DNA from 3 places in the Pseudoalteromonas sp. Cn5-37 genome. Region 1 is predicted to be linked to each of the others. Evidence: predicted binding sites of a transcription regulator. Region 1 holds the regulator's gene; each other region holds the start of a gene.

What was found. The regulator FliA, encoded in region 1, starts transcription of late flagellar genes. The targets are predictions, from matches to a motif close to CTAAAGNTNNNNNNNNNNNNGCCGATA.
Region 2: a site for FliA is predicted at 1,776-1,802, ahead of L1266_RS20030 (DUF5610 domain-containing protein). Genes of this name have one in related genera too.
Region 3: a site for FliA is predicted at 1,871-1,897, ahead of L1266_RS10555 (DUF4402 domain-containing protein). Genes of this name have one in related genera too.

Annotation. Positions count from the first base shown of each region.
Region 1 is NZ_JAKGBA010000007.1:118,853-121,991, forward strand. Features, by position in the region: gene L1266_RS11265 (chemotaxis protein CheA) at 1-150, opposite strand, end outside; gene L1266_RS11270 (protein phosphatase CheZ) at 166-933, opposite strand; gene cheY (chemotaxis response regulator CheY) at 951-1,334, opposite strand; gene L1266_RS11280 (RNA polymerase sigma factor FliA) at 1,375-2,085, opposite strand; gene L1266_RS11285 (MinD/ParA family ATP-binding protein) at 2,112-2,972, opposite strand; gene flhF (flagellar biosynthesis protein FlhF) at 2,965-3,139, opposite strand, start outside.
Region 2 is NZ_JAKGBA010000035.1:1,143-4,281, forward strand. Features, by position in the region: gene murI (glutamate racemase) at 1-561, opposite strand, end outside; gene L1266_RS20030 (DUF5610 domain-containing protein) at 628-1,746, opposite strand; gene trmA (tRNA (uridine(54)-C5)-methyltransferase TrmA) at 1,911-3,008, shown strand; gene L1266_RS20040 (DUF523 domain-containing protein) at 3,011-3,139, opposite strand, start outside.
Region 3 is NZ_JAKGBA010000006.1:139,307-142,445, reverse strand. Features, by position in the region: gene L1266_RS10565 (fimbrial biogenesis chaperone) at 1-730, opposite strand, end outside; gene L1266_RS10560 (DUF4402 domain-containing protein) at 739-1,206, opposite strand; gene L1266_RS10555 (DUF4402 domain-containing protein) at 1,226-1,819, opposite strand; gene L1266_RS10550 (SPOR domain-containing protein) at 1,931-2,539, opposite strand; gene L1266_RS10545 (SPOR domain-containing protein) at 2,613-3,080, opposite strand.

The sequences.
Region 1 (3,139 bases):
AGTGTGGAAGCCTCTAAAAATGGCGTTTAAGAGATCTTTGTCTTCGGGATTGTTCTCAAGCTCAACTAATTGCTCTGACAAAAGCTCTAAGATTTCTCCTGCCTCAACAAGGAAATCCTGTAAAATATCTTCATCGACTTCAAAGCTCATGCAGCTACTCTCCTCTTAGAAGCCCAGACTTGATAATAGATCATCGACTTCATCTTGTCCTGAGACAACATCATCACGAGAGTCTTTATCAATAATCGGCCCTTCAGGACCTGCTAGTGTATCACTTGTTGCAGGTGCTTTTTCTATGGCCTGTTTTTCTTGTTGTTGATGACCATCTTCTTGACTGCCAAACACAGTTAAGAGATTAATTAAACTGTCTTCTACTTCTCGCACTAACTCAATGACGCGACGGATTACTTGCCCCGTCAAATCTTGATAGTCCTGTGCCATCAGCACATTGGTCATCAAGCCCTGTAGCTCATCGGTTTTAGTATGCGAGTTATTCATAAAATTATCTAAGCTATGACATAGCTTTTTAAACTCACCGAGCTCTATTTCTCGGCTCATTAAACGATCCCACGTTGGTTTTATCGTCGCTATTTCATCTGCAAGTTGTTGCGCTATAGGTAAACTAGCTTCAACTGCATCCATGGTTTTGTTAGCGGCGCTTTCTGTCATTTCCATAACATAATTTAAGCGCTGCTTAGCGTCTGGGATCGCATCGGTAGTTAAATCTGAAAGACGAGTATCTAGATCAAAGTTTTTTAGCGCTTCATGTAATTGTCGCGTCAGTTTACCGATTTCAGCAAACAGCTCTGATTGTTCTTTTGATGCTGTTTCAAGTATCAGCTGATCAGCTTTTTCTTGTTCACCATTTTCAAGAAACTCAACAAGTTGACGAGCTTGCTCTAAACTTATTTGAGGCGCAGCTAGTGCTGACATAAGCCTCTCCCCTTAGATTAACCTAAACGTTCAAACACTTTTTCCAATTTGGTTTTAAGTGTCGCAGCAGTGAATGGTTTAACGATATAGCCATTAACACCCGCTTGAGCAGCAGCAACAATTTGTTCTTTTTTCGCTTCAGCTGTCACCATTAATACAGGAATATGCTTAAGGCTATCATCAGCACGAATTGCTCTTAACAAATCAATGCCTTGCATACCTGGCATGTTCCAATCTGTTACAACAAAATCAAATTCTTGATTTTGTAGCATTGGCAATGCTGTTGACCCATCGTCAGCTTCCTGCACATTGGTAAAACCTAAATCCCTTAATAGATTTTTAATGATACGTCTCATTGTAGAAAAATCATCAACAACAAGAATTTTCATGTTTTTATCCAAAACATCCTCCGGTGAGGTTTGAACCTATATTTACTTACTACTAATTAATCCAGTCATTGATTTTTGCTTTGAGCTTAATCATCGCCTGACCATGTATCTGACTCACACGCGATTCACTAACATCGAGTATGTGTCCTATTTCTTTTAAGTTCATTTCGTCGTTGTAGTACAAAGACAAAACAAGTGCATCTCTTTCTGGTAACGATTGGATAGCCGTTAATAGAGACTGGTTAAACCGCTCATTTTTAACGTTATTAAACGGTTTGTCTAGTCCTAAATCCTGACCTACAGGTGTAATGACGTCTTCATCAACGCCTAAGTCCTCTATACCTAATACTTTACTAGAATTTACATCATGTAGAATATGATGGTACTCATCGAGCGTTATATCAAGTTTTTCAGCGACTTCTGTATCTTTAGGTTCACGATTTAGCGTGCTTTCTAATTCGGAAATGGTTTCAGCCACAAGGCGAGCATTTCGGTGAACTGAGCGTGGTGCCCAGTCACCTCTACGAATTTCGTCTAACATCGCACCACGAATACGAATTCCAGCGAAAGTTTCGAAACTAGCCCCTTTGCTAGCATCAAAGTTTTTTGATGCTTCAATTAGGCCTATCATGCCTGATTGAATTAAATCATCGAGTTGGACACTGGCAGGTAAACGAGCAATTAGATGGCACGCCACTTTTTTAACTAAAGAGGCATGTTTTTCAACAATCGCATTTAAGTTTTGTGCTGATTGATATCCCATCGCTTTATTCACCGATGTTGTCATAGTTAGCCGTTTACTAGTTTTTCAATGAAAAATTCTAAATGGCCAGAAGGTTGATTAGGGATCGGCCACTTAACTGCTTTTGTTGCTAATGTTTTAAACGCCACCGCAGCTGGTGAGTTTGGAAATAATTCAACAATCACCTTTTGACGTCGCGTAGATTTACGCATGTTCTCGTCATAAGGAATGGTAGCTACCAACTCCATTGAAACGTCTAAAAAGCGATCCGTTACTTTTGAAAGTTTAGCAAATAATTCTTGCCCTTCACGCAAACTGCGCACCATATTGGCAACAATTTTAAATTTATATACGCCATGCTCACGGCTAAGCACTTTTATAAGCGCATAAGCATCGGTAATTGAGGTAGGTTCATCGCATACAACCACAACAACATCTTGGGCTGCACGAGAAAAGCTTAATACCATGTCAGAAATACCTGCAGCGGTATCGACAATTAAAATATCAAACTCGGTGTTTAACTCACTAAAAGCGCGGATAAGGCCTGCATGCTCAGATGGTGTTAATTCCACCATGCTTTGCGAACCAGACGTCGCTGGTACAATTTTTATACCTGCAGGACCTTCAACGAGAATTTCGTCAAGCTCACACTCGCCTGACAAAACATGAGATAAGTTACGTTCAACACGAAGGCCAAGCATCACGTCACAGTTTGCCAAACCTAAATCGGCATCTAGTACTAATACACGATTTCCTTGCTGCCCTAATGCGATTGCGGTGTTGAGTGAAACATTGGTTTTACCCACTCCACCTTTACCGCCAGTCACAGCGATAACTTTAACGCCACTATTATTATTTTGATTCATTTTGCGCAGGCCGCTTGCTTGATCTAATACTATGTTAATCATACATCCCTACTGTGTTCGACGCTACTGCTTGACGTCGTGAATGTTGTGCTTTTGCTCGTTTTAAATACAATTGTTCAGCTTTTTTCACTAGTTTTTCAGCATTCGCTACGCGAATATCTTCAGGAACACGCTGACCGTTAGTAAGATACCCTATTGGCAGGCGATTT
Region 2 (3,139 bases), on a different contig from region 1:
GTGTGTACAGCCAAGTACCAGTACATCTATATCTTCTGCTATCGCTAAATTACTCAATACTTTCTCAAGCTTTGCTTTATTGATTTTCTGTGTATGAAATAGTGTTTCTGCAATTTCTACCAGCTCAGTTGAGCCATATAAGCTGACTTGTGTGTCTTGGCTATGAGTACTAATTAAATTTGCAGTATAGCGACTCTTGATGGTTGATGGTGTTGCCAGTAAACCAATATGTTTGCTGTTACTTATAGCGCAAGCAGGCTTTATTGCAGGTACTACCCCGACAACTTCTATACTTGTGTGCTGACGAATAGTATCTAAGGCAGAGGTAGAGGCGGTATTACACGCAATAACTAGGATATCAACGTGTAAGTTTGCTGTCTCGATAAACTGTAGTAGCGCTAAAAGGCGGGCTATGATCGTTTGCTGACTTTGCGCGCCATAGGGCAATAAAGCATTGTCCATAAAATAACTATAATCAGCACCTGGAATCAATGCTTGGATCTGTTCAAGTACGGTTGTTCCACCTATACCAGAATCAAACACCATTATATGAACTGACAAACTGCTTACCTCGGATCATCAAAGGTCAGCAGTTTGCCATGCAGCTTTATAAAAAGAAAGAAAGGACTATGCCTCTTCTTCTGTTGACGAGCGTAGCTTATTCATTTGTTCGAACATTGCTTTGGTATAATCCACCAGCTTACTGACTTCTTCTTTATCTTGGTTTAACCATTGTAAGATGCCAGCCAGTTCATTTTGCAAACCAATATCGCCCGCTTTATTAAACGCCTGTTTCAAATCGTCATTAAATGGCGCTATTTTCTCAGCAACTTCTTTTTCAGGAGCAGGTTTATATTCTTCATACCCTTTAATCGCTGCTACTGTTTTGGTTTGTTTTAGATCCATGGTAAAGCCGACTAGTTGCTCGTTACCTAAGTTCAGCTCTTTAGCTTGTTCAAAGGCTTCTTCTAATGAACCAGAGAAGAATGTTTCGCTAACACTCTGCAAGTCTTCCATCAATTCATTGATAGCTTGCTGCTCTTGCTCATTTAAATCACCATTGACCGACATCGAGAATGATAAATCACGTGATTGCGAAGACTCACTGACAAAGGCTTCGTTGTCGCCATTTTTGCTATAACTGCTTGCAGACTTACTTTCGTATGCATCAGCAAAGCTAATACTAACTTCATCACCTTCAGCGGTGGTGAAAGTGTACTCCGCGTTATTACTTAAGCTGATGTATTGAGCTTGGCTGACTGAAACCGCATTAGGTTTAGGATTGAACAAGTCTTCTTCTAATTCATCAATACCTTTAAAGATACCTTCTTTAGACTTTTCGATACCCTCTTCGATGTCATCGTTAAGAATACCTGACTCTTTAAGCTCATCATACGCATCGTCGATGCCCATTTGCACACCTTTACGTGCATCACCTAGCATGCCTTTGAGTTTTTCATCATCAGCACCATCGGCTTTTGCTTTACGAAGTGCACCGCCAACAAAGTCGAGTACGTTTTTCACGATCTCTTCAAAGTCGAACAAGGGTTTATCTTTTTTCTCTTCGGCTTTAGGTAAACCAAGTGCCTCAGCAAGTTTATCATCAAGAACTTTTGCCGCGAGCTCACGACCGCGTTGTTGATAACTATCTTGACGATTTTGAATGGTAGGCTGCTGCAGAGCCTGTTTACCATTGTATTTATTCACATTTGTATTAGGCATATAGCCTAGGTTGCCAATTTTCATGATCCGACTCCATGTTATGGTTAACTCATTATCGGCCAAAAACCAAAGAACTTAAGTTTTTTGTATAAAAAAACGACACTAAAATAAATAACAAAACTAGACAAATCCTCAGCGCTCCCTACAATAGCGCCGTTATAAAGCTAAGAGATAAAAGGTAATCAGCCATGGCGGTTATAAAAATTGATACAACTCAATATGATGCACAATTGAGTGAGAAAGAGCAGCGCATCACCTCACAGTTTCGACGTTTTGGGGTCGAAAAATTAGAAGTGTTCGGCTCTGATCCTATTCATTACCGCCAACGTGCAGAGTTTCGTGTTTGGCATGAAGGTGAAGACCTGTTTCACATCATGTTTGATCAACAAACTAAAGAAAAGATCCGCGTAGATGAGTTTGACCCTGCAGCACCTTTAGCGGGTGAAGTGATGCAAGCGATGATCGAAAACTTAAAAGACAATGAAGTTCTGCGCCGTAAGCTGTTTCAAATCGATTACCTTTCAAGCTTAAGTGGTGAGATCCTTGTTAGCTTGTTGTATCACAAACAACTAGATGAGCAGTGGCTACAAGCAATTAAAGAGCTTAAAGCAAAACTGAGCACACAGTTTAAGATTGATTTTATTGGCCGTGCACGTAAGCAAAAAGAAGTGATTGGTAATGATTACGTTATCGAGCGTTTAAACGTAAACGGTAAAGAGCTTATTTATCAGCAAGTCGAAAATAGCTTTACGCAACCGAATGCAAAAGTAAACATCAAGATGCTAGAGTGGGCACAAGCGCTTTGCCAACCCCTCAATAATGACTTACTGGAGTTATATTGTGGAAATGGTAACTTTTCGATTGCTCTTGCGGGTTCATTCGACCGGGTATTAGCCACTGAGATATCAAAATCATCGGTTTACTCAGCACAATACAATATTGCACAAAACAAGGTTGAGAACTTAGATATCATTCGTATGTCGAGTGAAGAGTTCACTCAAGCAATGAAAGGCGAACGTACCTTCTCTCGTTTAGATGGCATAGACCTGAAAAGCTATAACTGCCAAACAATCTTGGTGGATCCACCACGTGCTGGAATGGACACGCTAACTTGTGACCTAGTTGCGAACTACGACAACATTATTTATATCTCGTGTAATCCCGATACCCTAGAACGTGACCTTGATCACTTATGCAAAACCCATGAAGTAAAACGTTTTGCAATTTTTGATCAATTCCCTTACACCCATCACATTGAATCAGGTGTGTTTTTACAACGTAAATAAAATCACTCTGCCAGCGCAGCAAATAGCGCTGGCAACTGCTGCTCGCTGAATACAGCTATACCATTGTCAGTTAACAGCCTTGCAGTTAACCCCATCCCTGAAATTTTCTTTCCTGAATGACTACCATCGTA
Region 3 (3,139 bases), on a different contig from region 1:
GATATTTAAGCTCAATGTTCCCTTGTTTTGGCAACTGTTTACCAGAGAATAAATCTAACAACACAGTCGCTTGTTCAACTTCAGGGTATAGGCTTAGATTCCCGATTTCTGCGATTTTTTCTTGTTTACCTGCAGAATTAGTAATATACGCGCTAAGTCGACCGTAACTACTAAAACCTTGTTGTTCAGTTAATTTAACGGCAATTTTTGGTTTTTTGTTTAGAGAATCTTCAACTATTTCTGCAGTTTGAAATGCAACTTTTGGCAGCTCACCTTGTTCACGATATACAACTGGAATACTAAAACTCAAAATCATATTCACTTTAAGTCCAGCCTTAGCTGCCTTATCTTCATTTGGTAAGGCTTGAAATAGTAAATGGGAACGATATTCCCCTTTAGCCAAATCCTTAGGCTTTCTAATTGCTATTTTAATCGTTTGCCTTTCGCCAGGTGCTAAGCGAATTTGCTTTGGTGATAAGCGTGCCATAGGAGAAAGGCTCGTGGTTACTGGCTCACTCAATGTTTGATAGCCCCCACCAGGTAGCGCTAATTTTTCGCTCCATACCACGCGGTATGTACGGTACTCTTCTGAGCTATTAATGACGGTGACTTTTGCGCTTCGTTGGCGCTCATCAAATGAAACCCGCGTTGGTGAAATAAGTAAGTTTGCCGTTGCATATTGACTGAAAAAAACAAAAAGAAGTCCACATAAAAGACGTTTTGCGAACATATCTATCCTTAGTAATCGACTGATATTTCTAAATAAGTTGTAGAAGAATACTGACCATCAGCGTATGGTTTAGCGCTACGGTCTGTCGTTAAAATACCGCCAATAAATACTTTTGCTTCACCAAATTCATTGGTAATCACATATTTAGGAAAACCATTAAGGCGTACAGAAAATCCAGCACTCGAGTTGCCATCGATATCATGTGTTAAGTCAACTGGGGCAACTAGATTCATAGTTAGCTGAGTTCTAGCTGGAAAGTCAGTAAGTAATAATTCTGCAGGGCGGCCATTTTTAAGAACATAAACCGAGCCCTGCGTATTGATACTGCCATCATCTTTGACGATTACAGAGCTGGTATTTGTATTAGCTAGAATAACTAGAGTACCAAAATCAAGCGCTTGTTGCTCTGTGCTCGCAGCCTGTAAGGGTGTTGAGAACACACAAAATAAAACAGTAGCTAAAAGCAAAAAGCGCATGACTAATTACCTAGTATTTTTAGTAAGCAACTTCTAATTGGAAAGTGCCGGTATACTCAACATCACGATAAGGCTCAGATGACGCCGAATTTGAGGTAGATAAATTGGCACCAATGTTAAACTCAACACTGCCGTCTGCATCTGCTGTTAAATTTGGGCTGCCTGGAAGGTAATAAGCATTTGCATTTGGGCCTGAAGTAATAAAATACTTCCATTCATCAACAATAAAGTTTGGCTCATTTAAACCTTGTCCATCAGAAGCTAAAGTACTAGCAGTAGGATCAGTAATCGACAAACGCGCATTTGGCACCGCTTCCGATACCGTAAATGAAGCAGGAGACCCTTGCTCAATAATTGAAATAATCGCAGGAGATGCATCTGTTCTTGTTGAAACAGGGCTTGCATCAGGTTCTGGGTTAATTGTTAAAACAGCTTGCGCAGCACCTGAAGGATCGGCTACGGCACGAATAGTACCAAAATTTAGATCATTCCCTTTTGTTAAAACAACTGAGTTTTGAACCTTTACTGTTGCACTGAAAGATTCAGTAGTGGCATAAGAATAAAAAGCAGAAAATGCTAATGAGCATGCAATTAAAGAAAGAGGTAATTTCATATTAAGTCCTTATAAATAAATGGCTAAGCCATTTTGCTGTATCTTAAGCTTTATCGACCTCTAGAACAAATACTTTAAGGTTAATCCCCTAATTTCCAAGAGGAAAGATACTTATAGCATCTCCCCAATAAAAGGGGCTGTCACACAAGTTTGCCCCATTCTTTTGGCTATCTCACAAAAAGCTGTCGCCTGAGTATAATTTGCAAATGGACCTGCTCGTAATCCATACAAGGTTACCCCTTTTTGCTCACGAGTTTTAAAGCGAAAATCTAGGTCATTTAAAACAGCAGGATAATCACGTTTAAGGTTCAAGACCTGATGTCTGACCTTTTTCGGCGTTAAATATAAACCTAATTGCACACCTGCTTCTGCTGCTTTGTTTGCAGCAATAATCGTTTCTAATGAGTCGATTGATGATGATTGCTGAGATTGTATTTGCTCACTTTGGTGATAGATCACATCATTTTGCGGCTCAAATGCCGATGGTTGTGCAGTTAAATCACTATTAGCCGAAAGTACCTCGATTAACAACGCAAGGTCTTTTTCCATTGCAGCAAGACGTTCAATGCTAGGCTGTTGATTTTGCCACTCGGCAGCAAATTGCTGTACCTGCTGTTCAGTATAAACAGGCTGGCTTTGTTCTTGGCTCATCATACATGCTGTTAAAGCAGTTAAGCAGATGGTTAACAATAAATATTTAGAGAAAATAGAAAAATGCATGGTGACGTCAATTCTAAAAAACAGACTTAAATATTAGCAATAAAAATGCCACCTTTAGAGTGAATATTTGACGCTAAAAATAAATTCGATTATCTGTGTATTTACTAACCCAACAATCAATACCTTGTCGCTTAATAGCCGCGCAGTCAGCTTTCGCATTTTTTAAATACTTATAGCCTCCAAACTTTAAGCGGTAGAAAGTTCTATCATGCACGTCTGCAACTTCAACATTCAAAATTGGTTTACCTTGAAAAATACTAGGCGCTTGTTTTGCCATTTTATGAAAGGTGACTTCTATTGCGGTCTCAGAGCTAACTGATGCTAACTGTAACGCAAAAGTATAATTAGGTTTTGTAGGTGCTAATATAGCAGCAGTGGTTAGGGTATTTTTTTGTGTAGCCGTTGATTGAAGCTCAGAACTAGTTTTTACATTAATTTGAAAAATAGGATCGATTAAGCGAAGTGCAAAACTTTGCATAGAATTAACGGTAGAGCTTAGCAGCAGCTCATTACTGCAACCAGAAACAGTTAATAACACCATTAGATATATACTGCAGCGAAAAGGCTTGAAGTAATCTTTCATAATCAGGATTCTTAAAC